Regions from separate parts of the Rhizobium sp. M1 genome, predicted to be linked through region 1. Evidence: riboswitches for the same ligand, from Rfam matches in the RefSeq annotation. Region 1 holds a riboswitch; the other holds the start of a gene.
The links. Region 1 has a riboswitch for FMN ahead of CO655_RS08715 (DMT family transporter). Riboswitches for the same ligand answer to the same signal wherever they lie in the genome.
Positions count from the first base shown of each region.

Region 2: linked by a shared signal. The riboswitch ahead of CO655_RS27985 (6,7-dimethyl-8-ribityllumazine synthase) and the one ahead of CO655_RS08715 (DMT family transporter) in region 1 are both predicted to bind FMN.

Region 1 covers NZ_NWSW01000007.1:252,592-268,040, forward strand. Annotated here, with positions in the region: gene CO655_RS08690 (GGDEF domain-containing protein) at 1-1,000, opposite strand, end outside; gene clpP (ATP-dependent Clp endopeptidase proteolytic subunit ClpP) at 1,463-2,092, shown strand; gene clpX (ATP-dependent Clp protease ATP-binding subunit ClpX) at 2,395-3,672, shown strand; gene lon (endopeptidase La) at 4,070-6,487, shown strand; gene hupB (DNA-binding protein HupB) at 6,694-6,969, shown strand; FMN riboswitch at 7,093-7,244, shown strand; gene CO655_RS08715 (DMT family transporter) at 7,336-8,241, shown strand; gene CO655_RS08720 (esterase-like activity of phytase family protein) at 8,323-10,521, shown strand; gene CO655_RS08725 (aldo/keto reductase) at 10,790-11,776, opposite strand; gene CO655_RS08730 (cupin domain-containing protein) at 12,025-12,435, shown strand; gene CO655_RS08735 (class I SAM-dependent methyltransferase) at 12,432-13,037, opposite strand; gene CO655_RS08740 (hypothetical protein) at 13,202-13,561, shown strand; gene CO655_RS08745 (glutathione peroxidase) at 13,698-14,246, shown strand; gene CO655_RS08750 (hypothetical protein) at 14,307-14,519, opposite strand; tRNA gene CO655_RS08755 (tRNA-Val) at 14,815-14,890, opposite strand; tRNA gene CO655_RS08760 (tRNA-Asp) at 15,306-15,382, shown strand; tRNA gene CO655_RS08765 (tRNA-Asp) at 15,434-15,449, shown strand, end outside.
Region 2 covers NZ_NWSW01000038.1:12,184-27,632, reverse strand. Annotated here, with positions in the region: gene CO655_RS28065 (ROK family transcriptional regulator) at 1-151, shown strand, start outside; gene CO655_RS28060 (DNA helicase) at 416-1,129, shown strand; gene CO655_RS28055 (LLM class flavin-dependent oxidoreductase) at 1,500-2,522, shown strand; gene CO655_RS28045 (LysR family transcriptional regulator) at 2,981-3,886, shown strand; gene CO655_RS28040 (MFS transporter) at 3,849-5,114, opposite strand; gene CO655_RS28035 (helix-turn-helix domain-containing protein) at 5,111-5,752, opposite strand; gene CO655_RS28030 (class I SAM-dependent methyltransferase) at 5,912-6,595, shown strand; gene CO655_RS28025 (ABC transporter ATP-binding protein) at 6,696-7,496, opposite strand; gene CO655_RS28020 (iron ABC transporter permease) at 7,504-8,496, opposite strand; gene CO655_RS28015 (iron ABC transporter permease) at 8,538-9,542, opposite strand; gene CO655_RS28010 (ABC transporter substrate-binding protein) at 9,562-10,548, opposite strand; gene CO655_RS28005 (adenylate/guanylate cyclase domain-containing protein) at 10,696-11,790, opposite strand; gene CO655_RS28000 (hypothetical protein) at 11,971-12,195, shown strand; gene CO655_RS27995 (hypothetical protein) at 12,280-12,630, opposite strand; gene CO655_RS27990 (SRPBCC family protein) at 12,815-13,261, opposite strand; FMN riboswitch at 13,825-13,968, shown strand; gene CO655_RS27985 (6,7-dimethyl-8-ribityllumazine synthase) at 14,049-14,483, shown strand; gene CO655_RS27980 (DUF1194 domain-containing protein) at 14,523-15,299, opposite strand; partial or broken gene CO655_RS27975 (LysR family transcriptional regulator) at 15,405-15,449, opposite strand, start outside.

The sequences.
Region 1 (15,449 bases):
GAACGATCGCTTCGCCGGTGCTGACGGGAAGGCGGCAGAATTCGGTGCGGATCGCTTCGGCGATCGCCTCGGCTTCCATCTGGTCCGAGACGGCGGCAAAGGCGGCGAACTCCTCGCCGCCCATGCGGCCGAAGATGTGGTTTGGAATATACTGCCGCGCCATGCGCGCGAAGGCGGTGAGCACGGCGTCGCCGGCCTGATGGCCGAAGCGGTCGTTGACGCGCTTGAAATGATCCAGGTCGAACAGGATCACCGCGACCTGCCGCTGCTCGCTGTGGGCTCTTTCCTGGATGGCCTCGAAATAGCCGAGCAGGCCGCGGCGGTTGAGCACGCCCGTGAGTGAATCGGTCAGGGTCATTGCCCGCAGATGCCGTTCGGAGCGTTCCATGACCAGCCGGCAGGTAAGCGCAAAGGCGATCGTGAGCAGGAAGGCGCTCGCCATCGCCGAGACGCCGCCGAGATTGGTCGCGTCGATATCGCTGGGCAGCGTTACCGCCATCGTCAGCGCCGAGCCGAAGCACAGGCAGCCCTGAATGACGAACACGCCCATCAGCTTGATGCGGGTGCGCTCGCGGCGCATGTCGCCGGCGGCGACCGCCATGGCGAGGGCCGTGGCGCCGGTCGCCGAAGCGAGATTGTAGAGCACGACGCGGTTCGAATAATCGGTGTTGACCCAGGGCAGAAACACCCCGGCCAGCCAGATCGCCGGCGGCAGCAGCGCCCACCATTCGATCTTCTTGCGGTCGAGCGCGAGAAAACCCGCCACCCAGGCGCTTTGGCCGAGCAGCGCGATGGCATTGCCGATCTCGACGGACACCAGGCTGGGGACTTGGCCGCGCAGCGCGATCATCGCAAAGCCGATGCCGGTCAGAAGAAAGCCGAGGCCCCAATAGAGGTAGGCTTCGTTCTTGACGTTGTGGCGCCAGGCGACGAAAAGCACCAGAGCGAGCGTCATGGCCTCCGAACACCAGATGGCGAGACCTGTAGCGATATTGAACACGGCAGCAAACCCCTTGCCCGTCGACCTTGTCTGTTGGCCGCATCCTTGCTGAGGAAGCTCGCCACTTCCTTAATGCTGTTGCGGTGCGGCATGATTTTCGGCCGGTATCTGGCGGTAGGCTTTCCGTTGGGTAAACGTATGTGAGCGCTGCCGGATGGAGTAAGCTTTCCTTCATCCTGTCACGGAGAAAAGCCGGGGGAGACGCCGCCGGGGGCTCGCGGTCATCAGCCATTTACGAGAAAGAGGCTGCCGGCGCCGAAGCTCCATGCATGTCGCCCGGAAGTGTGCAGCGGTTCCGGGATGACGACATGCATCAAAGAGGAGCTGAAGCCGCCGTGCCCCGCCTTCTTAACGTTATCCTCATGCGTGTCTTGAAGAGGAGGGCCGGGACACTCTATGTAGGGATATGGCATTTTCTTTGATTCCCGGCGGCCGCCGGCATGACGTTGACAAAGGACGCACATGAGAAACCCAGTTGATACCGCAATGGCCCTCGTGCCGATGGTCGTGGAACAGACCAACCGCGGTGAACGCTCCTACGACATCTATTCCCGCCTGTTGAAGGAACGCATCATCTTCCTGACCGGCGCCGTCGAGGATCACATGGCGACGCTCGTCTGCGCCCAGCTGCTCTTCCTCGAGGCCGAAAACCCGAAGAAGGAAATCGCCCTCTACATCAATTCGCCCGGTGGCGTCGTCACCGCCGGCATGGCGATCTACGATACGATGCAGTTCATCAAACCGGCGGTTTCGACGCTTTGCATCGGCCAGGCCGCGTCCATGGGCTCGCTGCTGCTGGCCGCCGGCCACAAGGACATGCGCTTCGCCACGCCGAACTCCCGCATCATGGTGCACCAGCCCTCGGGCGGCTTCCAGGGCCAGGCCTCGGATATCGAGCGCCACGCCCGCGACATCCTCAAGATGAAGCGCCGCCTCAACGAAGTCTACGTCAAGCACACCGGCCGCACCTACGAGGAAGTTGAAAAGACCCTCGATCGTGACCATTTCATGGATGCGGACGAGGCCCAGGGCTGGGGCGTGATCGACAAGGTTCTGACGTCGCGCCTCGAGATGGAAGGCGAGCAGGCCTAGTAATTAATTGGGATGGTGTTTTTGCCGCCACAGTTCTATCTCATTTGTGATCGAACAAGGGCTTTCATCCGGCGGCGAAGACACTAATAGTAACTATTAATGCTATGTTGAATTTTTGTGACATAGCATTTGGCATTCGAAGGGGATTCGTTGCCGCCGGAACCTGGACATGGTTGACTGGAACCGGTTCGTAGCCCCTGAAGCCCTTCTCGGCAAAGGCTCCGGAAACGGAGTGCCGCCAGGAGCTGATAGAGTGGACCGCGATTTCGCCTTGAAATGCGGCGTGCTGGAAGGAAAATGATATGAGCAAGGTCAGCGGCAGCAACGGCGGCGACTCCAAGAACACCCTCTATTGTTCGTTCTGCGGAAAGAGCCAGCACGAAGTCCGGAAACTGATTGCCGGACCGACCGTCTTCATCTGCGATGAATGCGTCGAATTGTGCATGGACATCATCCGTGAGGAAAACAAGTCCTCGATGGTCAAGTCCCGCGACGGCGTTCCGACGCCCCAGGACATCATCAAGGTCCTCGACGAATATGTCATCGGCCAGCGGCAGGCGAAGAAGATCCTGTCGGTCGCCGTTCACAACCATTACAAGCGCCTGGCGCACGCCTCCAAGAACGGCGAAGTCGAACTGGCGAAGTCGAACATCATGCTCGTCGGCCCGACCGGTTGCGGCAAGACCTATCTTGCCCAGACGCTCGCCCGCATCATCGACGTTCCCTTCACCATGGCCGATGCGACGACGCTGACGGAAGCCGGCTATGTCGGCGAGGACGTCGAAAACATCATCCTGAAGCTCCTGCAGGCGGCCGACTACAATGTCGAGCGCGCCCAGCGCGGCATCGTCTACATCGACGAAGTCGACAAGATTTCGCGCAAGTCCGACAATCCGTCGATCACCCGTGACGTCTCGGGAGAGGGCGTGCAGCAGGCGCTCCTGAAGATCATGGAAGGCACGGTCGCTTCCGTTCCGCCGCAGGGCGGCCGCAAGCACCCGCAGCAGGAATTCCTGCAGGTCGACACGACGAACATCCTGTTCATCTGCGGCGGCGCCTTCGCCGGCCTCGACAAGATCATCTCCGCCCGCGGCGAGAAGACCTCGATCGGCTTCGGCGCGACCGTCAAGGCCCAGGACGACCGCCGCGTCGGCGAAGTCCTGCGCGAACTCGAGCCGGAAGATCTGGTCAAATTCGGCCTCATCCCCGAATTCATCGGCCGTCTGCCGGTTCTGGCGACGCTCGAGGATCTCGATGAAGACGCGCTGATCCAGATCCTGTCCGAGCCGAAGAACGCTCTGATCAAGCAGTACCAGCGCCTGTTCGAGATGGAAGACGTCGAACTGACCTTCCACGAAGACGCCCTGCGCGAAATCGCCCGCAAGGCGATCGTGCGCAAGACCGGCGCCCGCGGCCTCCGCTCGATCATGGAGAAGATCCTGCTCGACACGATGTTCGAACTGCCGACGCTGGAAGGCGTGCGCGAGGTCGTCATCTCGGAGGAAGTGGTGCGCGGTTCGGCCCGTCCGCTTTATATCTATGCCGACCGTCAGGAAGAAAAGGCCAACGCTTCGGCGTGACCTTGCGCTTTCGCACCATTATTTTGGGGGCTTGCCATCAGCAGGCCCCTTTCTATTTGAAAAATCATCCGAGGCGCTGTTAGTATTTGCCGGTGGGACCGGAATTGCCTTTGCCGATGTTGCGCAGGGGTGATGCTTGGCAATGATGGGATGATCTCGTAAGCCTGTTGCTGGCGTTGTATTTAGCCTGGCCGGAAATGGTAAGCGCCGGTCCAGCCACGCGCTTCATAGTGTTGGCGTTCCGTTGTAACAAAGCTGTCACATCCGGGGAACGCGGGCGTTAGCGTGGCTTGAAAAGCGTAGTCAGAACCTCCACTTGTAGAGCCAAGTGAGAGCCGGCCGGTCCCAAGCGGCCGTGCAGAGAGCCCGGTAACGGGACGATGGAAAGGACAAAAAAATGACGAAGAAAACGTCTGTAGCGAGCAGCACTGCCTACCCTGTTCTGCCTTTGCGCGACATCGTGGTGTTCCCGCATATGATCGTGCCGCTGTTCGTCGGACGGGAAAAGTCGATCCGTGCGCTCGAAGAGGTCATGGGGTCGGACAAGCAGATCATGCTGGTGACGCAGATCAACGCCAGCGACGATGATCCGGACCCTTCGGCAATTCACAATGTCGGCACGGTCGCCAATGTGCTGCAGCTGCTCAAGCTGCCCGACGGCACCGTCAAGGTTCTGGTCGAAGGCCGCGCCCGCGCCGAGATCGACACCTATACCAGCCGCGAAGATTTCTATGAGGCGCTCGGCCATGTGCTCGAGGAGCCGCATGACGATCCGGTCGAGCTGGAAGCATTGTCGCGCTCGGTCGTTTCCGAATTCGAAAGCTATGTGAAGCTCAACAAGAAGATTTCGCCCGAAGTGGTCGGCGCCGCCAGCCAGATCGACGACTATTCCAAGCTCGCCGATACGGTCGCCTCGCACCTGTCGATCAAGATCACCGAGAAGCAGGAGATGCTGGAGACGACCAGCGTCAAGCAGCGCCTGGAAAAGGCCCTCGGCTTCATGGAAGGCGAGATCTCGGTGCTGCAGGTCGAGAAGCGCATCCGCTCGCGCGTCAAGCGCCAGATGGAGAAGACCCAGCGCGAATACTACCTGAATGAGCAGATGAAGGCGATCCAGAAGGAACTCGGCGACGGCGAGGAAGGCCGCGACGAGATGAGCGAACTGGAAGAGCGCATCTCCAAGACCAAGCTGTCCAAGGAGGCCCGTGAAAAGGCCGATGCGGAGCTGAAGAAGCTGCGCCAGATGAGCCCGATGTCGGCCGAAGCCACCGTCGTGCGCAACTATCTGGACTGGCTGCTCGGTATCCCGTGGGGCAAGAAGTCGAAGATCAAGGCCGATCTCAACAATGCCGAAAAGATCCTCGAAGCCGATCACTTCGGTCTCGACAAGGTCAAGGAACGCATTGTCGAATATCTGGCCGTGCAGGCCCGCGCCACCAAGATCAAGGGCCCGATCCTGTGCCTCGTCGGTCCTCCCGGCGTCGGCAAGACCTCGCTCGCCCAGTCGATCGCCAAGGCGACCGGCCGTGAGTATGTCCGCATGGCGCTCGGCGGCGTTCGCGACGAAGCCGAAATCCGCGGTCACCGCCGCACCTATATCGGCTCGATGCCCGGCAAGGTCATCCAGTCGATGAAGAAGGCGAAGAAGTCCAATCCGCTCTTCCTGCTCGACGAGATCGACAAGATGGGCATGGACTTCCGCGGCGATCCGTCCTCGGCCTTGCTCGAAGTGCTCGATCCGGCGCAAAACTCGACCTTCATGGACCATTACCTGGAAGTCGAATACGACCTGTCCGACGTGATGTTCATCACCACGGCGAATACACTGAACATTCCGGCGCCGCTGATGGACCGCATGGAAATCATCCGTATCGCCGGCTACACCGAGGATGAAAAGCGCGAGATCGCCAAGCGGCACCTGCTGCCGAAGGCCATCAAGGAACATGCGCTGCAGCCCGAGGAATTCTCGGTCAGCGACGATGCCCTGATGGCGATCAGCCAGCAGTACACCCGCGAAGCCGGTGTCCGCAGCTTCGAACGCGAATTGATGAAGCTCGCCCGCAAGGCGGTCACCGAGATCATCAAGGGCAAGACGAAGTCCGTTCACGTGACGGCCGCCAACATCGCCGATTACCTGGGCGTCCCGCGCTTCCGCCACGGCGAAGCCGAGGGCGAGGATCAGGTCGGCGTCGTCACCGGTCTGGCCTGGACGGAAGTCGGCGGCGAGCTGCTGACCATCGAAGGCGTGATGATGCCGGGCAAGGGCCGCATGACTGTCACCGGCAATCTGAAGGACGTCATGAAGGAATCGATTTCGGCAGCGGCCTCCTATGTCCGCTCGCGCGCCGTCGATTTCGGCATCGAACCGCCGATGTTCGAAAAGAACGACATCCACGTGCACGTGCCGGAAGGCGCCACGCCGAAGGATGGCCCCTCGGCCGGTGTTGCCATGGCGACTGCCATCGTCTCGATCATGACCGGCATCCCGGTGAACAAGCATGTGGCCATGACCGGTGAAATCACCCTTCGCGGCCGTGTGCTGCCGATCGGCGGTCTCAAGGAAAAGCTGCTCGCAGCGCTTCGCGGCGGCATCAAGAAGGTGCTGATTCCGGAAGAAAACGCCAAGGACCTGGCGGAGATTCCTGACAACGTGAAGAACAACATGGAGATCATCCCGGTCTCCCGCATGGGCGAGGTGATCAAGCACGCGCTGATCCGCCGGCCCGAGCCGATCGAGTGGGATGGCACGGTGGAAACGCCTGTGATCACATCGGTCGAAGGCCTTGATGAGACGGGCGCAACCATAGCGCATTGAGTGGCGCTTGCCACATTTATGCCCATTTGGCGCAAAAGACGCAAAAAGGCTGGCGGAAACGCCAGCCTTTTTTGTGAAAACGTCATGTAGACGCTTGCTTTTCCTTGATTTGCAGGGCTTCTGGGTTCCCGGCGGGCCTGATGAAACCTATTCTGCGCCTAGCTTACATTTGAGTCGTTTCATACCATTTAGAAAGGGGTGGAAACATGAACAAGAATGAACTCGTGTCCGCAGTGGCCGAAAAGGCAGGACTGACGAAGTCTGACGCGGCTTCCGCTGTCGACGCGGTTTTCGACGTTGTCCAGGCTGAACTCAAGAACAAGGGCGACATCCGCCTCGCAGGGTTCGGCAGCTTCACCGTTTCTCATCGTGCAGCATCGAAGGGCCGCAACCCGTCCACCGGCGCTGAAGTCGACATTCCGGCTCGCAACGTGCCGAAGTTCACGCCCGGCAAGGGCCTGAAGGACGCCGTCAACGGCTGATTGAAGATTATCCGCCAGCCGTAAACGAGACCGGCTGTGCAGGGTTTTTGAGAGGGGTTCGGCTTTGCCGGGCCCCTTTTTGTTCTGGCCGCTTGCCGCATGCGGCACTTTGTTTTACCACGGACCTGTTCTCAGGGCGGGGTGAAACTCCCCACCGGCGGTAAGGGCTGCGGCCCGAGCCCGCGAGCGCTTTCCCAAGCTGATGCGCGGGAGGGGTCAGCAGATCCGGTGTGATTCCGGAGCCGACGGTATAGTCCGGATGAAAGAGAATGAGCATGGCCGCGTGCGGGCAGGGGACTGCCGGCGTCAGCGTGTCGTCGCCTCATGCGTCCTGATTTATGTTGGTCCCTATTCTGGATAAAAGACATGAATCAGAATTCCCTTGCAGTCTCGCAATCCCGCGCCTTTGCCGGCGCAACCTTCATGGTGCTTGGAGGCGCGGCCTTTTCGCTCCTCAACGTCGTCACCCAGTGGCTGACCATGAAGCTCGCCTTTCCCCCGGCCTCAGCGGTCTTCTGGCAATATGCCTTCGCCTTCCTTTTCTCCTTGCCCTTCCTGCGAAAGGCAGGCCTTTCGGCTATGCGCACCAGCTATCCCCGACGGCATGTCGTGCGCGTGGTCTTTGCCGCGCTCGGCGGCGCGGCCTGGGTTTCCGGTCTTGCTTCGGTGCCGATCTGGCAGGCGATTGCGCTTGTCATGACCTCGCCCTTCTTCATCATCCTCGGCGCCCGCCTGTTCCTCGGTGAACGCGTCGGTCCCGCCCGCTGGATGGCGACCGCTGTCGGCTTCGCCGGCGCGATGATCACCCTGCAGCCATGGTCCGACAGCTTCACCTGGGCAACATTGCTGCCGGTGCTCTCGGCGCTGCTCTGGGGCGCCTCGTCGCTGATCACCAAGAGCCTGACCGGCATTGAGAAGCCGGAGACGATCACCGTCTGGCTGCTGGTGCTGCTGACGCCGATCAACGGCGGGCTGGCGCTTGCGGCGGGCCTTGCCGTGCCGACGGGTGCGACGCTGGCTCTCTTCCTTCTGGCGGGCCTCCTGACGGTCGTGGCGCAATATCTGCTGACCCTTGCCTATGCCAGCGCCGACGCTGCCTATGTGCAGCCGTTCGACGGTCTGAAGCTGCCGCTCAACATTCTCGCCGGTTGGCTGTTCTTCGGTTATGCGCCGGCCGGTTATCTCTGGCTGGGAGCCGGACTCATCCTTGCCGCATCGCTCTTCATCATGCGCAATGAGATGCGCCGGGAGAGGCGAGCGGCCTCCGTGTGAAATGTCGCGGACTGTCATGTCTCTGTCATGGCAGTCCCGCAGAAAACCCATGTTTCGACTATTCGACACATGGGGGATTTCATGACGATTTCATCGCGCCAGGCAGCGCTTGCTGCCGTGCTTCTCGCATCCGTTGCCTTTCCGGCCGCCGCCGAGCCGGTCTTCAACCGCATCGCCTCTTTCTCGGTCGCGCAGAACCTGCCTGATGACAAGGACAAGCTGTCGCCGACATCGGCCGAAATCATCACCGCGACCGACGACGGCAATACGCTGATCTACAGCGACAGCCCGCTCGGCGCGATCGGCTTCATCGACATCAGCGACGCCAAGGCGCCGAAATCAGGCGGCGCGCTGATGATGGACGGCGAGCCGACATCGGTCACCTCGAGCGCCGGCAAGGCGCTGGTGGCCGTCAACACCTCCGAGAGCAAGGCGAAGCCCTCGGGCCGCCTGGCGATCGTCGACGTGGCGACGAAGAAGATCGAAAACAGCTGCGATCTCGGCGGCCAGCCGGATTCGATCGCCCTCAACAAGGACAAGACGCTCGGCACTATTGCGATCGAAAACGAGCGCGACGAAGACGTCAATGACGGCAAGATCCCGCAGATGCCGGCCGGCGACCTCGTCGTCTTCCAGGTCAAGAACGGCACTGTTGATTGCGGCAGCATCAAGCATGTGACGCTGACCGGTCTCGCCGGCGTTGCCCCCGAGGATCCGGAGCCGGAATTCGTCGCCTTCAACGGGCTGAACGAGATTGCCCTGACGCTGCAGGAAAACAACGAGATCGTCATCATCGATGCCAATACGGCTGAGGTGAAGACGCATTTCTCCGCCGGCAGCGTCGATCTCACCGGCATCGACATCAAGCGGGACGGCGCCCTGAAATTCACCGGCGAATCCAAGGGCGTGCTGCGCGAGCCCGACGCCGTGAAGTGGCTGGACGACAACCGCCTCGTTGTCGCCAATGAAGGCGATTACCAGGGTGGCTCGCGCGGTTTCACCATCTTCGACAAGACGGGCAAGCTTCTCTACGAATCGGGCGCATCCTTCGAACGCGCCGTCGCCCATATCGGCCACTATCCGGAAAGCCGTTCGGGATCGAAGGGCGTCGAGCCGGAAGGCCTCGAAGCTGCCAAGTTCGGCGACGACCAATATTTCTTCCTGCTCGCCGAGCGCGCCTCGGTCGTTGGCGTCTATAAGGATACCGGCGCCGACCCGGAGCTCATCCAACTGCTGCCGTCCGGCATTTCGCCGGAGGGTGGGGTCGCTATTCCCCAGCGCAATCTCTTTGCCACCGCCAACGAGCTCGACCTCGGCAAGGACGGCGGCACGCGCTCGCATGTGATGATCTACGAGCGCTCGGAAGGCGAGAAAGCCTATCCGAAGATCGTCTCCGCCGACAAGGACGGCAATCCGATCGGCTTCGCAGCCCTTTCGGGTCTCGCCGCCGTTCCCGGCAAGCCGGGCATGCTCTATGCCGTCAGCGACAGCGTTCTCGGCTCGCAGCCGACGATCTACACGATCGATGCCAGCAAGAAGCCAGCCGTCATCACCGATGCACTCGTCGTCAAGCGTGACGGCGCCCCGGCCCAGAAGCTCGACATCGAAGGCATCGCGGTCGCCGCCGACGGCTCCTTCTGGCTGGCCTCGGAAGGCTATAGCGAGCGTCTCGTCCCGCACGCCCTCTACAACGTCAACGCCAAGGGCGACATCAAGGCCGAGATCGCCCTGCCGAAGGAGCTCGCCGCCAATGAAATCCGCTTCGGTTTCGAAGGTGTGACCATGATCGGCAGCGGTGACGATGCCACGCTCTGGATGGCGGTCCAGCGCGAGTGGGGCGACGACGAGAAAGGCTTCGTCAAGCTCGTCTCCTACAATCCGAAGAAGAAGGAATGGGGCGCGGTGCGCTATCCGCTCGACAAGACGGAAAGCGGCTGGGTCGGCCTGTCGGAAATTTCGGCTCAGGGCGACAGCGTCTACATCATCGAGCGCGACAACCTCGTCGGCGATGCCGCCAAGCTGAAGAAGCTTTACAAGGTGGCGATCTCGGAGCTGAAGCCCGCCAAGCTCGGCGGCGAACTGCCCGTCGTCAAGAAGACCGAAGCCCACGATTTCCTCGGCGAACTCAAGAGCGCGACCAACGGCTATGTGCTCGACAAGCTCGAAGGCTTCACCTTCGATGCATCGGGCAAACCCTATGCCGTCACAGACAACGACGGCGTCAGCGACTCCTCCGGCGAGACGCTGTTCTTCCCGGTTGATCTCAGCGCCACGAACTGAGGCGTCATAGAGGGATACAGGGAGAGGCCGGGCGAAAGCCCGGCCTCTGTCGTTGAATCCAAGACCCCTCCCCAACCCCTCCCCACAAGGGGGAGGGGCTAAGATGCCGCACCGCTTCACGTAACTCTATCGTACGAATTCGTCGAACGGTAACAGCCAGCAAGACCTCTGCTTTTGGTCGTTGCCGGACAACACGGCTTAGTCCCTCCCCCTTGTGGGGAGGGGTAAAGCGGCAGCCCGCAACGTTACAATGAGCGACGCTCCAACCCTACCAACGCTGATGCACATGCGGCGCGATCAGCCGCGCGTAGATCTCGCGCGTCGCCGCCATGACATCGGCCGAAAGCGGCGCGAGATCGGCGGCCGCGGCATTGGCCTTGGCCTGTTCGCCATTGCGGGCGCCGGGGATGACGACGGTGACGGCGTCGCTCATCAGGATCCAGCGCAGCGCAAAGGCGGCCATCGTCGCGCCGGCGGGCACCAGCTTGCGCACCTCTTCCACCGCCTGCAGGCCGACCTCGAAGGGCACGCCGGCAAAGGTTTCGCCGACATCGAAGGCTTCGCCATGGCGGTTGAAATTGCGGTGGTCGTCGCTGGCAAAATGCGTCTCGCGGGTGATCTTGCCGGAGAGCAGGCCGCTTGCCAGCGGCACGCGGGCGATGATCGCCACGTTCCTGCGGCGGGCTTCGGCAAAGAACAGGTGGTCGGGGCGCTGGCGGAAGATGTTGTAGATGATCTGGATGCTGACGACGCCGGGATATTCGATCGCCTTCAGCCCGTCCTCGACCTTCTCGACGCTGACACCGTAGCCCTTGATCTTGCCGGCCCTCTGCAATGCGTCGAGACCGTCGAAGACCTCGGGCTGGTAAAACACCTCGCGCGGCGGGCAGTGCAGCTGCACGAGATCGAGGCTGTCGACGGCAAGGTTTTTCAGGCTGCGGTCGATGAAGCCTTCGAGATTGGCCTTGCTGTAGCCTTCGGCAATATGCGGATTGAGGCGGCGGCCCGCCTTGGTGGCGACCATTGGGCGCTCGCCGCCACGCGTCTTCAGCACGTCGGCAATGATTTTTTCCGAGCGGCCGTCGCCATAGACGTCGGCCGTATCGATGAAGGTCATGCCGGCATCGAGCGCGGCATTCAGCGCCGCGCGCCCGTCCGCCTCGCTGATATCGCCCCATGAGCCGCCGATCTGCCAGGCGCCGAAGCCGACATTGGTGACGGTGAAGGGCATGCGGCCGAAAGCATGATGTTTCATGAGAAATTCTCCCAATGCATGTTGCCCGGAAGTGTGCAGGTTCCGGGATAACGACATGCGTAAAAACAAAGAACTAAAGCGTGTCGCATGAACCAAGCTCAATGCGACGCGCTTTAGGTGATGAAAGATATTGGCCTATCAGCAGGGCGACTATGCGGCAATTGCCGATCCGGCCTTGATCGCTCGCCTCGATGAAATATCGTCAGGTTACAAGGCTTCAACCGCAATGGAATAGAAAAGGAACGATCATGGAGATCAAACCCGCCGGCTCTCGCCCCTCGATGAAACCGCCGGCCGACTATTTCACCGGCGCCGTTCGCCAGGATCCGCTGATCGAGCCGCCGGCGCCGGCCCGGGTGCGGGCAACCTCCGTCACCTTCGAACCCGGCGCCCGCACGGCCTGGCACACGCATCCGCTCGGCCAGACGCTGATCGTCACCTCGGGCAAGGGCCTTGCCCAGAGCTGGGGCGATGACATCCGCGAGATTCGCCCCGGCGACACCGTCTGGTTCGCGCCGGGCGAAAAACATTGGCACGGTGCTGCCCCGGACACGGCGATGACACACATCGCCATACACGAGGCGCTGGACGGCAAGCATGTCGACTGGATGGAGCATGTCAGCGACGCGCAATATTCCGGCACGGTGTCGGCCGGTTAGAGCCGCTTCAGGCAGTAGGAAAAATGCGCATGTGATTCGACGGTCAGGAACTCGAATTGCCAGCCGTAATCCTTGCAGAACTTGGTGACCGCCTCGACGACGCCATAGACGATCGGTTTGACGGTATTGCCGGTGCAGAAATCATGCCCGGCAATGCGCCCCGTCCGCTTCACCTTCTTTTCGCAGAGCAGGAGTTCCTGCCAGGTGAGCTCGAAGGAATGGTCGGTATCGATATAGGCCCAGTCGAGGAAATCGTCCTCGAATTCGGCGAGCTTTTCGAGCGACGTGCCCTGCATCAGATGCAGCCGCCCGGCCGCGATCTCGGTCGCGAACTGCGTGTGGATCGAATCGAGGCCGGAGCTGTATCGGTCCATCGACCAGGGATCGATGAGGTAGAGCTGCGCCGGGCGATTCTTCTCGAGAATCTCCGCCGTATATTCGCCGAAGGCGGCCCCAACCTCGACGCCGATGCCGCCATTCGGGATCCGGTAGAGCAGCGCGCCGCGATCCGGCAGCAGGCGGGCGTTTTCCAAATGGTGGGCGCTGAGCGGGGTGCGCGGCATGCTCGCCCTAAGCGCCTGCCTTTCTTCACGTGTCTTCATCTCTGATCTCGGATTGCGGGCGGTTGACGGCCCTGATGCGGTCTGCGTGGAACGTAGGAGCAGGGGACCTCGATGACAACCACATGACGGGAATTTGCTTCTTTCGGACAAATCGCTAAGTTTCATTCGTGGACCGACGAAAAAGCCTCGGGAGGAGCGATTTCATGAGACGCATGTGGCCGGAAGAATTCAACGCCGTCTTCAACGGAGCCGAGGAGGTGATGTTGGAATCACCCGCCGAGGCCGGCGAGGCGCCGTTGCACCGGAAGGCGCTGAGGGCGCGCATCACCATGGAGGATTACGAGCGGATCTGGCCGCTCGCCGAGATGCGCTTCCGGCTGGGCGAAGGGGATCTGGCCGGCAAGGCCGTCACGCTGATCACCACCAATCCCCACTATCACGCCTGGCACCCGAAGGACGGCGGCAGCGTCGAATCGGTCTCCGACAGCGGCCGCCACTTCAAGACGGATTATATCGTCGTGCATTTCCTGCTCGACGACGTCAAGGAAACCTCTCCCGCCTGATATGTCCAAGCCGGTGCCGGCCGCAAGCCCGCACCGGCTCCGCATTCTGTTGACGCCGATGTGATGCCGACGCTGATGACAATCGCGGCGATATCGCTAAGTTTGCGGAAATTTTCTCACCAAACTGGAGGTTCCCGTGACGGCGAACGTGCTGGATATTCCTGTCAGATCAGTGGGTGGTCGTGAAACCACGCTCAACGACTACAAGGGCAGGGTGCTCTTGATCGTCAATGTCGCCTCGAAATGCGGGCTCACGCCGCAATATGAGGGGCTGGAAAAGCTCTACGGGGAAAAGCGCGAGCGCGGCTTCGTCATTGCCGCTTTCCCCGCCAACGACTTCAAGGGCCAGGAGCCCGGCACCGACGCCGAGATCCTCGATTTCTGCACCAGCACCTACGATGTCACCTTCCCGATCTTCTCGAAGATCTCGGTCAAGGGAGAGACCCAGCACCCGCTTTACCGGCAACTGACCAAATCCGGCGTGAAGACCACCGGCGACGGCCCGATGCGCGAACGCCTGAAAGCCCACGGCATATCAGCCGGCGATGAGGACGACATTCTCTGGAACTTCGAAAAATTCCTGATCGGCCGCGACGGCAAAGTCGTCGCCCGCTTCGCGCCTGACGTGACGGCCGATGATTCGCGGCTGGTTTCGGCGGTGGACAAGGAACTGGCGAAGGCATGATTGCCCTCCGGCTGCCAGGCGCATCCGGGCTGCGATGATTTGCGAAGGCGCTCAGCGTCTTCAGATTCCAAGCACGGTCACCAGCGGCGGCGTAAAGTCCTTGAAGCCCAATCTTGGCCAGTCGCACCTTGCGTCAAATCGCGTCTTTGGCTGGTGGCGCTGGCAGTTCGGATTCGTCTTGAATGCATAGCCAGGCAGGTTGACATAGGTGGGACTTGGTGCGCCAACGGCAATCGCGATGCATAGCGTCAATGCGGAGATGAGAGTCCTCATGGCACCCCTCCAGGCGTGAGAAACCTTCAAGCGCGGAGACTTTCCGGGCGGCGAATATTCCCACGTTCGCCGGCTCCCATCCATTCGCCCAATAGGAGGTGCCTCAGCGGCGGGAGTAGTCCGTTTTGGTGGAGGTCTCAGACGGCGAGCACATCAGAATCTACCGGACGTAGCGCCTTGCTGTGCCGAAATGTTGTCCCGAATGCCGCCTCGAAGATGGGGACCGAGGGGCGCCAGGCGTCGGTCTGCGAGCCCGCGATATCACTTGGGTAGTTGACGCTGACAGGAGAAAAAATGGTGGGCGATGAGAGACTCGAACTCCCGACATCCTCGGTGTAAACGAGGCGCTCTACCAACTGAGCTAATCGCCCAATCGCTTGCGAAGCCGGATCGGCCTGCCGCGTTGGTGGCCGTGATCTATGCGGATCGCGGCAAAACCGCAAGAGTGTTTGTGAAGAATTTTTGATTTTTTTGGCCACAGTCCTGTCCTTTGCCGTGGCAGTCGGGCGCAGCCGGGCTGTGGATAAAGGGGAGGGGAAGGCGGCGGGCATCTCGGCTTCGACCGTGTCGTCGGCTTCGATCGGGCGTCGGTGCCGCGGCGGACAACGGAATTGCCGCCTTTTCATTCTCCCCGCATGGGCCTTGCTGAAACAATTCAACGACTGTCATGGTTTTGTCTCCAAACCTGCTTGACACTAAAAGACGAACCCCGTAGTTAGCCGCTCATCGAAACGGGCAGCCGTTTTGGTGAGGGTGCGAAGGCATCCGGATTGCTTGAAATGAAGTGCGGGTGTAGCTCAGTCGGTTAGAGTGCCGGCCTGTCACGCCGGAGGTCGCGGGTTCGAGCCCCGTCACTCGCGCCATTTCAAAAGAGGCGACAAATCGCCGCCGTCCGGTTCTTCCGTCCGTCATGCGCGGGTGTAGCTCAGT
Region 2 (15,449 bases), on a different contig from region 1:
GGCGCAGATGCTGATCGACCGCACCGAGATCTTCGACCGCCCCCGCTACGGCGTCGCTCGCCCCCGCCCGAAGCTGATCATTTCTGAAATCGCAACCGACGCCTCGGCCATGGGGGCGGCGATCGCTCCGTTCAAATCGGCGTTTTATTGATTCTCGGCAGCTTATCGACGCCAGCAGAAACCGATTCCCGTAATTCCCTCCGCTTCCGCTTGTTACGCATTTTTTGCTCCGAGGCGGCGCAGGCAATTTTCGGCCGAATGGACCTGCGCTATGATCTGATTCCGGCGCAGCCCACGCCTCCCCCCTCCATCGGGAAAGCAGACGTCATGCAGGGCTACCTGACACCGAACCGACTGTTCGAGCACTGGCATAAGGAGGGATTGCGGACGACGCTCGCAAATAGGAGGTTTATCCATGAAGACCACTCAGCCCATCTATCACCTCAAGCGTAAGGCCAAGGCGTTGTCGCGCGCCGAGGACATACCGCTGCATCAGGCGCTCGACCGCATAGCCAAGGACGAAGGCTATGGCCGCTGGAGCCTGCTGGCGGCAAAGGCATCCGACACTACGCCCGCCGGCGAGCTGTTTGCACGTTTGCAGCCCGGCGACCTCCTGCTCCTCGGTGCCCGGCCCGGCCACGGCAAAACCCTGATGGGTCTCCAGCTCGCGGTCGAGGCGATGAAGACGGGCCATCCCGGCATATTCTTTTCGCTGGAGTATACGCGAGAGAATGTCGAAGACCGCTTTCGTGCTATCGGCATCGATCGCACGCAGTTCGATCACCTGTTCGAATTCGACGGCTCCGACGCCATCAGCGCCGACTACATCACCGAAAAACTGGCCTCCACGCGCCGCGGCACCCTCGTCGTCATCGACTATCTCCAGCTGCTCGACCAGAAGCGGGAAAACCCGGAGCTCTCGGCCCAGGTCAGAACGCTGAAGACTTTCGCGCGCCAACGCGGCCTGATGATGGTCTTCATCGCGCAGATCGACCGATCCTTCGAGACGACTGAAAAGTCGCTGCCCGATATCACCGACATCAGGCTGCCGAACCCGCTTGACCTGAAGCTGTTCGACAAGACGTGTTTCCTGAACAACGGAAAGATGGCCTTCGCCGCGGCGCTTTAGGAAGCTGCGTTGCCCCGGTCGCAGGTCTCACGCCTGACCCGCGACCGGGTGTTTGCCGGCGGAACAGTTCGCACCTCCGGCGTGAACGCAAGATGGTGGAGCTTGCTCCGCTGAGCCCGTTTAATCATAGTGCCGGCATGAGTGGATACGATAGCCCTTTCGAGTATTATGGTCGGTCAATGTCTTCGAGCCGTAGGGCTCGCCACCCGGCATGACGCCCCGACGATGAACCGGAGAGAGACCGAGGGAAGGCTCGGCAACAGGCATATGGCAGCGCCGATGCGCGCACCCAGTTCCGATTGTCATGCAACCCGAAACTGTGCCATGACCTGTCGACCCCAGACACAACGGATCAAGGTGCGGTATCAGCATGAAGAAGATCGGATTCCTTTCGTTCGGGCACTGGACGCCCTCGCCGCAATCGCAGACGCGCTCGGCGGGCGACGCGCTGCTGCAGTCGATCGATCTTGCCGTCGCCGCTGAAGAGCTCGGTGCCGACGGCGCCTATTTTCGCGTACACCACTTCGCCCGGCAGCTGGCCTCGCCCTTCCCCCTGCTGGCCGCCGTCGGTGCTAAGACCAGCCGGATCGAGATCGGCACGGCCGTCATCGACATGCGCTACGAGAACCCGCTTTATATGGCCGAGGATGCGGGTGCCGCCGATCTGATCGCCGGCGGCCGGCTGCAGCTCGGCATCAGCCGCGGCTCGCCCGAGCAGGTGATCGATGGCTGGCGCCATTTCGGCTATGCCCCGCAGCAAGGTCAGGACGAGGCCGAGATGGCGCGGCGCCACGCGGAGGTCTTTCTTGAAGTGCTGGGCGGCGAAGGTTTCGCCAAGCCGAACCCGCGGCCGATGTTTCCGAACCCGCCCGGTCTCCTGCGTCTCGAGCCGCATTCGGAGGGGCTGCGCGAGCGGATCTGGTGGGGCGCCAGCTCCAACGCCACCGCCGTCTGGGCGGCAAAGCTCGGCATGAACCTGCAGAGCTCGACGCTGAAGGATGACGAGACGGGAGAGCCGTTCCACGTCCAGCAGGCAGATCAGATCCGCGCTTACCGCGAGACCTGGAAGGCCGCCGGCCACGCCCGCCAGCCGCGCGTCTCGGTCAGCCGCAGCATCTTCGCGCTGGTCGATGAGCGCGACCGCGCCTATTTCGGCTATGGCGGCGACGAAGGCGACAAGATCGGCTTCATCGACGAGAAGACCCGGGCGATCTTCGGCCGCAGCTACGCCGCCGAGCCCGATCTGCTGATCAAGCAGCTCGCCGAAGACGAGGCGATCGCCGAAGCCGACACGCTGCTGCTCACCGTCCCCAACCAGCTCGGCGTTGCCTACAACGCCCATGTCATCGAAGCGATCCTGACCCACGTCGCCCCGGCGCTCGGCTGGCGGTGAGGTTACGGCTGCTGTGATGACTTGATGGACGAGCGTGGACTTGGACGCGGCCATACAGGTGATGACGAGAGGGTGTGCCGTGTGGCACCCCCCTCTGCCCTGCCGGGCATCTCCCCCACAAGGGGGGAGATTGGCAAGTGGCCAGAACTTCGCGTCCGTCTACCGTTTCGCCGGGCTGTGAGGCTAGTTGTGTGGGGAAACCATCGCGCCAGCCGATCTCCCTCCTTGTGGGGGAGATGCCCGGCAGGGCAGAGGGGGGTAATCCCACGGCACGCCCTCTCTCCTTATCCTGTCCCCACGTAAATCGCGGGCGCTCAGGAGAGCGCATCTGCCATCCCACCGCCGCGTGAACGAAGCCTCGGGACCTTACTGCCGCGCCGGACGTTGATGGTGCGAACCTTGAATCGGCCGCAGCACGACCGAATTAAGGCCGTAGCCCGAACCGCTCGAGTTGCCCCATGCCGCGTACGAACCTCAACGATATCCTGATCTTCATGGCCGTCGTCGATGCCGGAAGTTTCATCGCCGGCGGCCAGGCCATGGGCCTGTCCCGATCGGCAGCGGGAAAGGCCGTCATCCGCCTGGAAGACCGCCTCGGCACGCGCCTGCTCAACCGCACCACGAGAAGGCTGAGCCTGACCGACGAAGGCCGGGTATTCTATCAACATGGTCTAGAAGTCCTCGCTTCGGTCGACGAGGCGGAGGCGAGCGTGGCGGGTCAGAGCGCCGCGCCGCGGGGTGTTCTCAGGTTCACCGTTCCCGATGCCTTCGGGCGGCTCGTCGTGCTGCCCATCGTCGAAAAATATCTTCTGGCCTGGCCCGACATCCAGGTCGAAGTGAACTTCACCGATCGCAAGACCGACATCGTCGAAGAAGGTTTCGATCTGGCGATCCGGATCGGCACGATGCCGTCGGCATTCGACACCCGGCTGGTTTCGCGGGTGATCGCCACCGACAGGCCGCGGCTCTGCGCCTCGCCATCCTATCTCGCCGACCGTGGTGAACCGCGCGACATTGACGATCTCGCCGCCCACGATTGCCTGGTCTTTTCCAGCCGCGATCAACGGCAAGGCTGGCGCTTTCGCGGCGAAGGCGGAGCCTGGGTCAAGGCGCAAGGCCGCAGCCGCCTGAGGCTCGACAGCGACGAGGCGATCCGCGACGCCGCCGTCGCGGGCCTCGGCATAGCGCTGCTCCCCGACTTTCTGGTCGCCGGCGATCTCGCCGCCGGCCGCCTCCGCCAGGTGCTGCCGGAGCTCGAAACCGACGACGCCAAGATCGTCACACTCTATCCTGACAAGCGCCTGCTGGAACCGCGGGTGCGCCGCTTCATCGACCTGATGACCAAGGAGCTCGGGCATCAGTGAGCGCAGCGATCTCCCCGTCAAACCCGCGAAAACTCTTCAGTGCCAGCGGCGCAAGCGTGGTCGCGAGATAGGCAACCCCCATCAGGAACAGTGCGGCGGCAAGGCCGAGCGTGCTGATCAGCGCGCCGCCGAGGAGGCCGCCGAAGGGGATGAGGGCGAAGCAGAGGGCGGTGTTCAATGCGGTGACCCGGCCGGTCAACGGCTTGGGGATGCGCTCGAAGATGACCGCCGACAGGATCGGGTTGAGGAAGCCCGACGCGAATCCTGCGATGGCGAGCGTGGCAAAGACAAGGCCGATGGGCGCATCCAGCGCGGGAACGAGAAAGCGCGGGAAGCCGGTCAGGAGGAAGGCCACGGTATAGACCGTCAGTCGCGGCATGCGCTCGCCGATCGCCGCGGCAATCGCAGCACCCGCGATCGAGGCGCCGGCGAAGGCGGCAAACATCGCCCCGAGCAGCTCCGGGCCATGGCCGGCATCTTGTGTCCAGACCGGCAGCAGCACGGCATGATAGGCCTGGTCGAAGAGATTGGTAACCGCCACCATGGCGACGATGCTGACGAGCACGGCATCGCCGCGCAGAAAGCGCCAGCCCTCACGGAGATCGTCGAGATAAGAAGCCCGTTCAGCCGGTGGAGTTTTGGGCGCGGGCGCGCGGCGCGTCCCGGGTATGCCCACGGCGACGATCAGCGCGGCGGCGGCGAAAGTGGCGGCATTGACGAGCAGCGCCTGGCCCGGGCCGATCAGCCCGATCAACGCGCCGGCGCCGGCCGCCCCCGCCGTCGAGGCCAGCCGCTCGATGGCGCTCGCAACGCCGGTCACCCTTTCGAGCGGCACATTGGCGAGCGTGGCGATATCTGGAACCATTGCCTGCTTGGCCGCATCGGAAGGGCCACGCAGCACGCCCATCGCAAAGACGAGCGGCAGCAGCACCGGCATGCCGAGCAGGCCGAAGAGATCGAGAAGCGGCACCAGAGCGACAACGAGCACCGAAGCGGTGTCTGAGATGATGGCGATGCGCTTGGCGCCGACGCGGTCGATCAGCGGTCCGCCGAGCGCCTTGGCGACGACATAGGGCAGCATCTCCCTCATCGCCGTCAGCCCCGTCAGCACGGGGCTGCCCGTCGTGCTCAGCACCAGCCAGGGAATGGCGATGGTCGAAAGCCGCGTGCCGGAGAGCGAGAATGTCTCGGCGGCGGCGAGCGCCAAGAGGGGCCCGCCCCTCCTCACGGCGCGTCCTCCCCTTCGCGATGCGGAAGGCGGCCCGGATAGGGAAAGGCGTGCAGCATGACATAGAAAGGAACCATGCCCGCTTCTTGAGACGCCGCCTCCCCCAGCCGAGGGGCCGCCTGCATTGCGTCCAGGATGATATCCCTTAGCCGTTTCGTCAGCGCCTCGGCCTGCGCCGCCGTCATCGGGATGATGAGGTCGTCGGCGGCCGTCGCCTTGCGCCATTCGGCCGGCAGCTCGGCATATTCCTCCAACGCCTGCTGCATCTGGCCGACCTGCAGCGAGAGTGCGGCCTGGTTGAAGGCGATGTCGAGATCGAGCGCCTCCCCTTCGGCTTCGCTCGCCGGCACCGAGGTCAGCTCGTGGCTGGCGCGCCACCAGCGGTCGCGCCGCGAGGCATGCGGCGCCTCCTCGATGAAGCCGTATTGGGCAAGCTGGCGCAGATGGTAGCTCGTCGCGCCGCTGTTCAGGCCGAGCCGCGCGGCCAGCTGCGTCGCCGTGGCAGGCCCATCGATCCGGAGCATGCCGAGCATGCGCAGCCGGACAGGATGGGCCAGCGCCTTCAGCGCGGTCGGTTCGGGCACGACCCGGCTGACGGTGCGGGCATCTGCGGCAGGTTTAGGGTGCGGATGTTTCATACCTCAAGCATACAATCGCAAACATATCTTTGCAAAACTTTCTTTGCAAAATATTCGGAGGCTGTGGAAGGCACTCGAAAACCGGCTCCTGATCTAGCCAAGCATGACCCCACATCCTAAGACCGTCACCGTGATCGGCATGATGCGAGGGGCAAGAGGATGGCTGAGGACGCGCAGAAAAACATCGGCACGTGGTATATCGATCCCGACGCCGAAGACAGGATGGCCGATGGACATGCGCCCATCTGGCGCCACCTGATCGACCTCATCCTCGAGCGCGACCTGACCGACAAGAGCGTGCTCGATTTCGGCTGCAATCAGGGCGGCCTGCTGCGCCATCTCTATGCGATCCGCCCCTTCCGCAAGGCGCTCGGCATCGATATCGCCGAAACCTCGATCGCCAAGGCCGAGACGCTGAAGGGCAATCTGCCGATCCAGCATCAGGTCGGCGGCAGGCTCGACGGCTGGAGCGAAGAATTCGATCTCGCCGTCAGCCATGAGGTCATCTACCTCGTTCCCGATATCGACGCCCACGCCGCCGACATCTGGCGGGCGCTGAAATCCGGCGGCGTCTATTATGCCGTCACCGGATGCCATACGGATAACCCGCTCTGGCCGAAATGGCGCGAGCTCGTCGCCAACCGCACCAACACCGTCGTCCAGGACCGGTCGATCACCGATTACGGCCGCGCCTTCGAAAAGGCGGGCTTCGACGTCTCCGCCCGCAAGCTCGAATATGACGGCTTCATTCCCTTCGTCGCGGACGGCTGGACGCCTGATTTTGCCGATGCGCTGAATTACTACACCCAGACGAAGATCGTCTTCAGGCTGGTGAAGCGCTAAAGCGCGTCGCGTCAAATATGATTCATGCGACGCGCTTTAGCTCTTTGTTTTGACGCATGTCGTTGTCCCGGAACCGCTGCACACTTCCGGGCGACAGGCATTAGACCGTATCGGCTCGCTGAAGCCGCATCAGCTCGACATCGAAATGCGGCGGGCTGTCGGGTGCGACCTGGACGAAACGGCCTCTGACGCGGAAGATTTCCTGGATCAGCCCGCGTTCGGCGAGCTCCCCAGGGGCGCCGTCGAATCTGAGTTCGCCTTTTTCGAGCAGCGAGATGCGGTCGCTGACGGCGACAGCCTGGTTGATGTCGTGGATCGCCATGACGACGGTCACGCCCTTTTCCCGGCTCAGCCGATGCACGAGGTCGAGCACCTCGACCTGATAGCCGATATCGAGGAAGGAGGTCGGCTCGTCGAGCAGCAGGATCTCCGCTTCCTGGGCGAGAGCCGCCGATATCCAGGCCCTTTGCCGCTCGCCGCCGGACAGTTCCCGAAGGCTGCGGTCGGCAAGCCCCGACAGGCCGGTGCTTTCGAGCGCCCATTCGATCGCGTCTTCGTCGCGACTGTCATAGGAGCGGAACAGGCCGACATGCGGATAGCGGCCCTGGCGCACGAGCTGGGCGACGGTCATTTCATCTGGCGCGGTCGGCTGCTGCGGCAGGAAGGCAAGCCTCTTCGCCAGCATGCGGCGCGACATGGAGGCGACGGCAACGCCGCCGAGCGACGCTCGGCCCCCGGCCGGCCGGATCAGCCCTGCCAGCGCATGCAGCGCCGTGCTCTTGCCCGAGCCGTTCGGGCCGATCAGCGCGCGGATCTCGCCCTTTTCGAGCGAGAGGCTGAAGCCGTTAAGGGCCTTTCGCTGGCCGTACATCACCGAGAGGTCGGAACAGGACAAGGGCATTTCGGCCTCACATGGTTTTGCGCAGCAGCGCGAGCAGGAGCGGCACGCCGAAGACGGCCGTGACCACGCCGATCGGGATTTCCTCGGCTTGGCCCAACAGCCGGCCGATGAGATCGCCGAGCGTGACGATGACGGCGCCGAGCACGATCGTCAGCACCAGCGACAGCATGAAATTCCGTCCCGCCAGGAAACGGGCGAGGTGCGGCACGACGAGACCGATGAAGACGACAGGGCCGACCGCGCCGACCGCACTCGCCGCAAGTGCAGAAGATACGATCAGCACGACCGAGAACTGTCTCTTATAGCCGAGGCCGAAAGAGCGGGCGACGGATGCATCGAACTGCAGCAGCGTCAAGGGCCGGTAGATGACCGGCAACATGGCGAGCCCGACGATGGTGAAGGGCAGCAGGAAGAGCGCGTGATCCCAGCTGCGGGCGTAAAGGCTGCCCGACAGCCATTCGAGGATGATCTCGATGCGGGCCGATCCCCAACCGGCGATGAGGCCGATCGCCACCGCATGCAGCACCGCCCCGACCGCCACGCCGCAGAGCGTGATGCGCAGCGCGCTGAGGCCGAGGCGAAAAGCCAGGAGGTAGATGACGCCGCCGGCGATCAGGCCGCCGGCAAGCCCCGCCGCCGGCAGCCATGCGACCGGCAGCTCGGCAAGCGTGTTCGAGCCCGGCTCGAAGATATAGACCGTGAAGAGCAGGAAAATCGTCACCGACAGCGTTGCCCCTTGCGACACGCCCATCAGCGACGGATCGGCGAGCGGATTGCGGGTGATGGTCTGCAGCAGATATCCCGCCAGCGAAAAATGGATGCCGGCCAGAATGCCGGTGGCGATGCGCGGCAGCCGGATATCGAGAATGATCAGCCGCGCCTCCGCCGAGCCACCGCCGGTCAAGACGGCCGCGACATCGGCCATCGGAATATCGGCAACGCCGAGAAAGATCGCCGCCGCCAGCGACAGGACCGTCAGGATGGCCAGTGCGGCGGCCATGCCGAAGCCCGGCGAAACGGCCGATGTCGAGGCCGGGGCGCTCATCGTGCCTCACCCGCAAGGCTCAGCCGCCCGCGCTGGACGAGATAGATAAAGACGGGGCCGCCAAGCAGCGCGGTGACGATGCCGACCGGCAGCTCACGCGGGATGGCGATGCTGCGCGCCAAAACGTCGGCGACGGTGACGATCAGCGCGCCGAGAGCAGCACTGAGCCCAATCTCCCACCCGGTGCCGCGCGGCTTGAGCAGCCGGGCGATGTGGGGAGCGGCCAGCCCCACGAAGGCGACCGGCCCGGCGACCGGCGCGACACCGGCGACCGGAAGGACGGCGAGAACGAGGATGAGCGGCTTCCAGAAGCCGAGCTGCAGGCCCATGCCAGCCGCCGCATGATCGCTCAGCATGAACATGGCGATGACGCGCCGCAGCAGCAGGGCGCCGGCGACGCCGGCGATCGTCCAGGGCAGCATGTAGAAGAGATGCAACCAGGTGCGCCCCTGGAAGCCGCCGGCAAGCCAGAAGAGCAGCGATGCCGATTGCGGCCCGGTCAAAAGCAGCACATAGGTGGTGATCGCACTCAGAAAGAGCGAGACGCTGACGCCGCCGAGCGCAAGCTGCAGCGGCCGCCCCTGCCCGCCATGCGACACCCAGAATGTCACCGAGGCTGCCGCAAGCCCGCCGGCAAGGCCGATGAAGGGATAATAGGCCGGCGATATCGAGGGCAGGAAGACGAAACAGCAGACGATCGGCGCGACCGCCCCCGATGTGACGCCGGTGATGCCGGGATCGGCCAGCGGATTGCGCGTCAGCGTCTGCAGCACATAGCCGGAAACGGCAAGCCCCGCGCCGCCGGCAGCCGCCGTCAGGCTGCGCGGCAGCCGCAGCGTCCAGACGAGAATGGATTCGATCTTGCCATCGGGCGCCAGGAGCACGCGGATGGCGGTCTCGGCCGACAGCGTCTTGGCACCGATCAGCAAGCCGAGCAACACCGCCAACATTGTCGCGATGCCGATGAGCCCGATGGCCAGGAATGATTGCCGGGGGCTCATCGCCGGTCTTGTCCCCGGCTTAGTTCTGCAGTTCGGCCGGGATCAGCTTGGCGGCTTCCGCCTTGACGTCGACGGCCGGGAACGTGTCGGGATAGAGGTAGTGCGCGGCCTCGCGCAGCACGATTTCGCGGGCGATCGGGCCATTGGTCTCGACCCACTGGTCGCCGACATAGAAGACCCGGTTGTTCTTGACCGCCGACAGCTGCGACCAGATCGGATTGCCTTCATGCGGGCGATCCGGGCCGGAATCGTAGACGAAGATCACCTCCGGGTCCTTCTCCAACATGGTTTCGAGGCTGAGGTCGATGCCGAACTCGCCGCCCGGGGTCTTCGGGCCGGGAACATTGTCGCCGCCGATCGCAGCGACGATCGAGGCCGAGGTGTTTTCCGTGTGGAAGGCGAAAGGTGTCGCGCCGCCCCACATGATCAGGAAGCGCGGATGCTTGTCCTTCGGCGCCTTGGCGGCGAATTCCGCCAGATGCTTGCGGAAATCGGCGTTCAGCTGCTCGCCGCGCTCGGGCTTGCCGAGCAGCTTGGAAAGGGCGGCGGTCTCGCTGTAGCTCTCTTCGAGCAGCTCCATATTATAGGCGACGTAAGGCGCGATGTTCTGCAGCTGCGCCGCATTGCCGACCGTATAGCGGCGGATCGCGATGATCAGATCCGGCTTGGCTTCGGAGAGAAGCTCGAGATTGGGCTTGGCGCGCTGGCCGATCTGCTTCATCCCGGCGGTCAGGCCGAGCAGGAAGCCCGGCTCGCGGCCTGCCGTCATATAGGTGCTGGCGACCGGCTTGATGCCGAGCGCGAGCGCGACGTCATCGGCGAAATAGGAAATCGAGGCAATGCGCTTCGGCTGCGCCGGGACTTCGACGGTCACGCCGCGATCATCTACGATGACGCTGCGCTCGTCGACGATCGAGACCTTCTTGTCTTCAGCATGCGCGGCCCCCGCCACCAGCATTGCAGACATCCCCAGCACGGAGAAAAATCTGCGCGTATATCGAGTCATGTTTGCCCCCATTCGATGTGCGCACAGGCTTTAGCCAAAAAAGAGGAGTTTCACAATCATGATTCTTGCCGGAGTTTTACGAAGCGGAGAACGCCGCGGCTGGGAGTAACCCCGCATCTGCGCCTTTCGGCAGCATCAGCGCTGAGGTCAATTCTCAGGCAGGGTAAAGACCGCGCAAGGATCGGCGATGCCACGCAAGGCGTGCTCTCCGAGCGGCACGAGCGCCGCTGTCGTGTTCGCCGCCACCGCCCCGGAGATCAGTACGCTGCGGCCGAGTGGCTTGCAGAGCCCCTCGAGCCGGCTGACGAGATTGACGGCTGGGCCGATGGCGGTGAAATCCAGCCGGTCGGCCGCACCGATATTGCCCCACAGGATTTCGCCGAAATGCAGCGCGGCGCCGAAAGGCAGCGGCGCCAGCCCCTGCCCCTGGCGAACCTGGTCGAGATGGACCATGCCGGCGCGGCTGGCGGCGATGGCCCGCAGCGCCGCCTCGCAGGCATCGCGGTCCCCTTGAGCCTTATCCGCCGCAGGCGTGACGGGGAAGATCGCCAGCACACCGTCGCCGATGAATTTCAGCACCTCGCCGCCGAAGGCGTGCACGGCGCCGGCGACGCGGTCGAACCAGGCATCGAGCGTTGCGATCATGGCGTGCGGCTCCGTCACCTCGGAGAGTGCGGTGAAGTCACGCAGGTCGGCGCAGAGAAGCGCTGCGCGGATGGTTTCTCCGCTGCCGCGGGCAAGTGCCCCGGCCTGCACCCGCGCCGCGCTGCGCCGGCCGAGATAGGCCTCGAGCAGGGCTGCCCGCGCCTCTCGCGCCGCGAGTGCGGCAAGCGGCGCAGCGGCAAACCGCGCCACCTCGCGCAGACGGTCCGCCTCGGCCGCGCCGAAAGCGTCCACCCCCGCTCCATTGCCGATGCCCGCCCAGCCAAGCACCGGGCTGTCCTGTGAAGGGCCGATCTGCTGCTCCCATACCGGCCCGAGCCCGGCCAGCCACTCGCGGCCGGCCTCGACGGGCGGAGCCGCAGCGAAAGCGAGCGCCTCGATAACGGCCCCGGTCTCCGCCCGCCACAGCCAGGTGCGCCGCGCGATGATCGGATGCGGCACCGAAAGCGTCAGCGCGCCGCCGGCTAGCGGCAGACCATCGCAAAGCAGCCGGCGTCCGAGCTCGGCCAGGAACCGTTCGGGACCGGGCGAGGCAGCGGCCTCGTCAACCAGCCAGGCAAGGGAGGAAGGCAGATCCATGGCTCAGGATGACATCGCCCGGAGGCGTCCGCAAGCAGACGGTTCCGCGCCGGCGGCTCTTGCCAAAAACAGTGTCGAAAATCCGACACGCCGGTGGAAAGCAGAAAAATAACACTTTAAACTTGCGCTGCTTTGATTCCACTATAATGTCGGGTCATCATCCGCGATTGAGGGGTTGCGATGGGCACGACATTCTGGCCGAAAGATCCGCTGGACGGAAATGACATGACGCTGCTGACGTCGATCCTGCGGCGCTGGTGCGCGCGCTATGGAATCGAGTTTACGGCGGACGAAAGCCGTCTGAAGGCGAAGGAACTCGTCGAATGGTTTGAGTTCGGCGTCAAGGATCCGGCCGAACTCGAAGAGCTGATCGACGGCAAGCACTGGCTGGTCAGCCGGATCTGACCTGAGCGCAATTGCAGTTTCCAAAAGAAAAGGCCGGGCGAAATATCGCGCCGGCCTTCGTCCGTCAGCCTCATGCCGAGGCTTTTAGTAGTCGTCCCGCCAGCGGCGTTCGCGATCCCAGCGGCGTTCATGGCGCCAGCGCGGGCCATCCCAGTCGCGGTGGCGGCGCTCCCAGCCCCAGCGGGGCGGACCACCATAGAAAGCCACCGGCGGCGGGCGTCGCCAGTTGCGGCGGCATTCGCCCCAGCGGTTCAGGTGCCAGCCGCGGCCGCAGGCGTAGTCGACCTTCGTGACATCGCCCTTTGTGGCATCGCCCTTTGTGACATCGCTTGTGACCTTGCTCTCGACATTGATTGTCCCCATCGGCATCGCCTGCGCAGAGCCGATCGAAAGGCTGCCAGCGAGCAAGGCAGCCGCGATAGATAGTGCCTTCATCGAAAACTCCATTTCATCCAGCCGTACCCACTTTAGGGCCGCCAAATTGAACTGGAGATGAACCGGGCATTCATGTTTGCAGGTGAAAAAACCTTGCTTTTTGACCGCCGGTCGGAGTGCCCGCCGGCCGTTTTTCCCGCAGCGGCAAGCGCTTGAGAAGCGCCCCGCGCCCGCGAAAAATCGTTCATGTCCTGCCGTAAAAAGGATCCGGTCCCGGATCGCGCCCGGCGGCGACCGCGGTGAGCCGCCCGAGATAATGCTCCCAGCCCTCGGCATGGCCGGCGCACTGCTCCTCGCTCGGCAGGCCGCTATGGGTGAGTCGGAGCAACGTCCCATCCGGCTGCTCGATCAGGTCGATCTCGACCAGGCTGGAGCCCGGCGGCACGGCCTCGCTGCCATCCCATCCGAAGCTGTAGGCAAGCCGATGCACCGGCACGACCTCGCGAAACGAGCCTCGCGCAAAGCGGGCGCCGGTGACATTGACGAGATAGAGCCCGCCCGGCTCCGGCTCGATCTCGGCCTCCGTTCCCATCCATCGCAAAATCTTCTCCGGATCCGTCATCAGCGCAAACACCGCAGCCGGCGGCGCCGCAATATGCGCCTCACGGCGCACGACAAAAGACTCTGGCATGCCTCCCTCCCATGATGGTCACGGCCAGCCCCGCCTCATGCGGGACGGCGCGTCATGCTGTTTCGGCGTGAGTGTGCTCATGGAAGCATGTAGGCGCGAGTGCACGCGCAGCAAGGGCGATCGGACAATGCGTGTCCTCCTCCTATTCGCCGGCCCTCATTGACGGGTGCGGCACCCGCCAAACGCTCCTCATGCTGAGGTGTGTAGCGGGCACCACCTCTCCTCCGTCATTCCTGTCCTCGGGCTTTGACCCGAGGGATGTCACAGGAATCCAGCCACGGCGCGTCCGCGCCGTGATTGACTCCATTGACAGGAGGCGAGTCTCTCGCGCCCAAGGACTTGGGCGCACTGGATCCCTGTGACATCCCTCGGGCGAAGCCTGAGGCCACAGGGATGAGGGAGGCCGGAGAGGCGTGCTCACTCCACTTCCAGCCTCATCAGCCTTGCATACCCCAACGTCTTCATGCTGAGACGCGCAGCCCGAAAGGGCGAAGCCTCGAAGCCACCCCACCACCAAACCAATTTCCCCTATTGCCAGCCCGCCGCCTTGTCCCTATTGTCCGCGCCGTTCTCAGGGCGGGGTGGAAGTCCCTACCGGCGGTATGCAGTTTCGATTGCGAGCCCGCGAGCGCCTTCTTAACGAAGGGTCAGCAGATCAGGTGAGATGCCTGAGCCGACGGTCATAGTCCGGATGAAAGAGAACGCGCGTTCCTGCTGCCCTTACCGGCAGCCGGTGAACGTTCGTGATCGCCTTGGGTGACGTGTCTGTACGCCAAAGGAGATTACCATGACACCCACCCGTTATGCCTTCGTCAAAGCCGGCTGGCACGCCGATATCGTCGACCGTGCGCTCGAAGGTTTCCAGCAGCTCATTCCAGCTGAGCAGATCGATGTGTTCGACGTTCCCGGCGCATTCGAAATGCCGCTGCTGTCGCGCGATCTTGCGGCGACCGGGCGCTACGGCGCCGTCATCGCCGCCGCCTTCGTCGTCGATGGCGGGATCTACCGTCACGAATTCGTCGCCCAGGCCGTCGTCGATGGCCTGATGCGCGCCGGCATGGATACCGGCGTTCCGGTTCTGTCGGTTTCGCTGACCCCGCACAATTACCAGGAAACCGAGCATCACACGCAGATCTACCGCGCGCACTTCGTCGAGAAGGGCCGCGAGGCGGCCCGAGCCGCCCTCATGATCGGCAAAACGCGCGCCGCTCTCGCGGCGTAAACCTCCGCATCGAGGCGGCGGCAACGCCTGCCGCCTCTCTCACCGGTCAAACATATCCCGCCACTGCTTCTCCCCGATCAAGCAGTCCGTTGCCGGCTCCGCGCCGGCGATCGGCTGCACCGTCGCCGGCAGAGACAAGCCGCTGATCTCCATCACCAGCTTGCGGCGCACGGCGACGGCGAAGTCCTCGATCTTGCGGACCGGCAGCACGAAGGCGCCGGGGCCGCCGATGACGCAGTCGGCATAATATTTGTCGAGCCCATCGGGCGCATCGGAAGGCCGCAGCATCAGGGCGAGGCCGTTGATGACCATGCCTGACGCCACCGCCTTGTCGCGGACGGGCGTGACGGGATTGCCGGAATTGTTCGGACCGTCGCCGGAGACATCAATCACCTCCCGCCTGCCCCGGAAGGGGCTGGAGATGATCATGCTGACGCCCTGGGCGATCGCGGTGGAGATCGAGGTGCGCCGCTGCGTGCCGATCGGCCGGGCGTCGACCTTGTCGGCAAAGGCGATCGCATCCTGCTCCGTCGCGATCACCTGCCAGTCGATCACCGAACCCTGGACGACATAGCCCGCCCATTCAAAATAGCTGATGGCGATGCGGCCGGTGAGCCCGCCCTTCACCGCATCGATGAATTCCTTGTGTTTCAGCGCCTCGACATAACCGTCGCGCTGGATGCCGATCTCTTCGAAATCCATCGACCGCGAGGTGTCGACGGCAAGCACCAGCGTCACGTCGACCTCGTTTGCCGCAGCCTGCGCCGTCGGCACGACACCGGAAAGACCCATGAGCACCGCAAGTGACGTCAACATCGGCAGATCCCCGCGACATTCCCACGCCGGGCGACTCTAGCACAGCTTGGCCGCCGCCGAACGCGCCGCCGCGCGGGCCGCTTCAATTTTCGGTGATGGCACCCCTCAATGCAACGGCAGCCACAAAGGACTTTTCCATGCCTTCAGCGC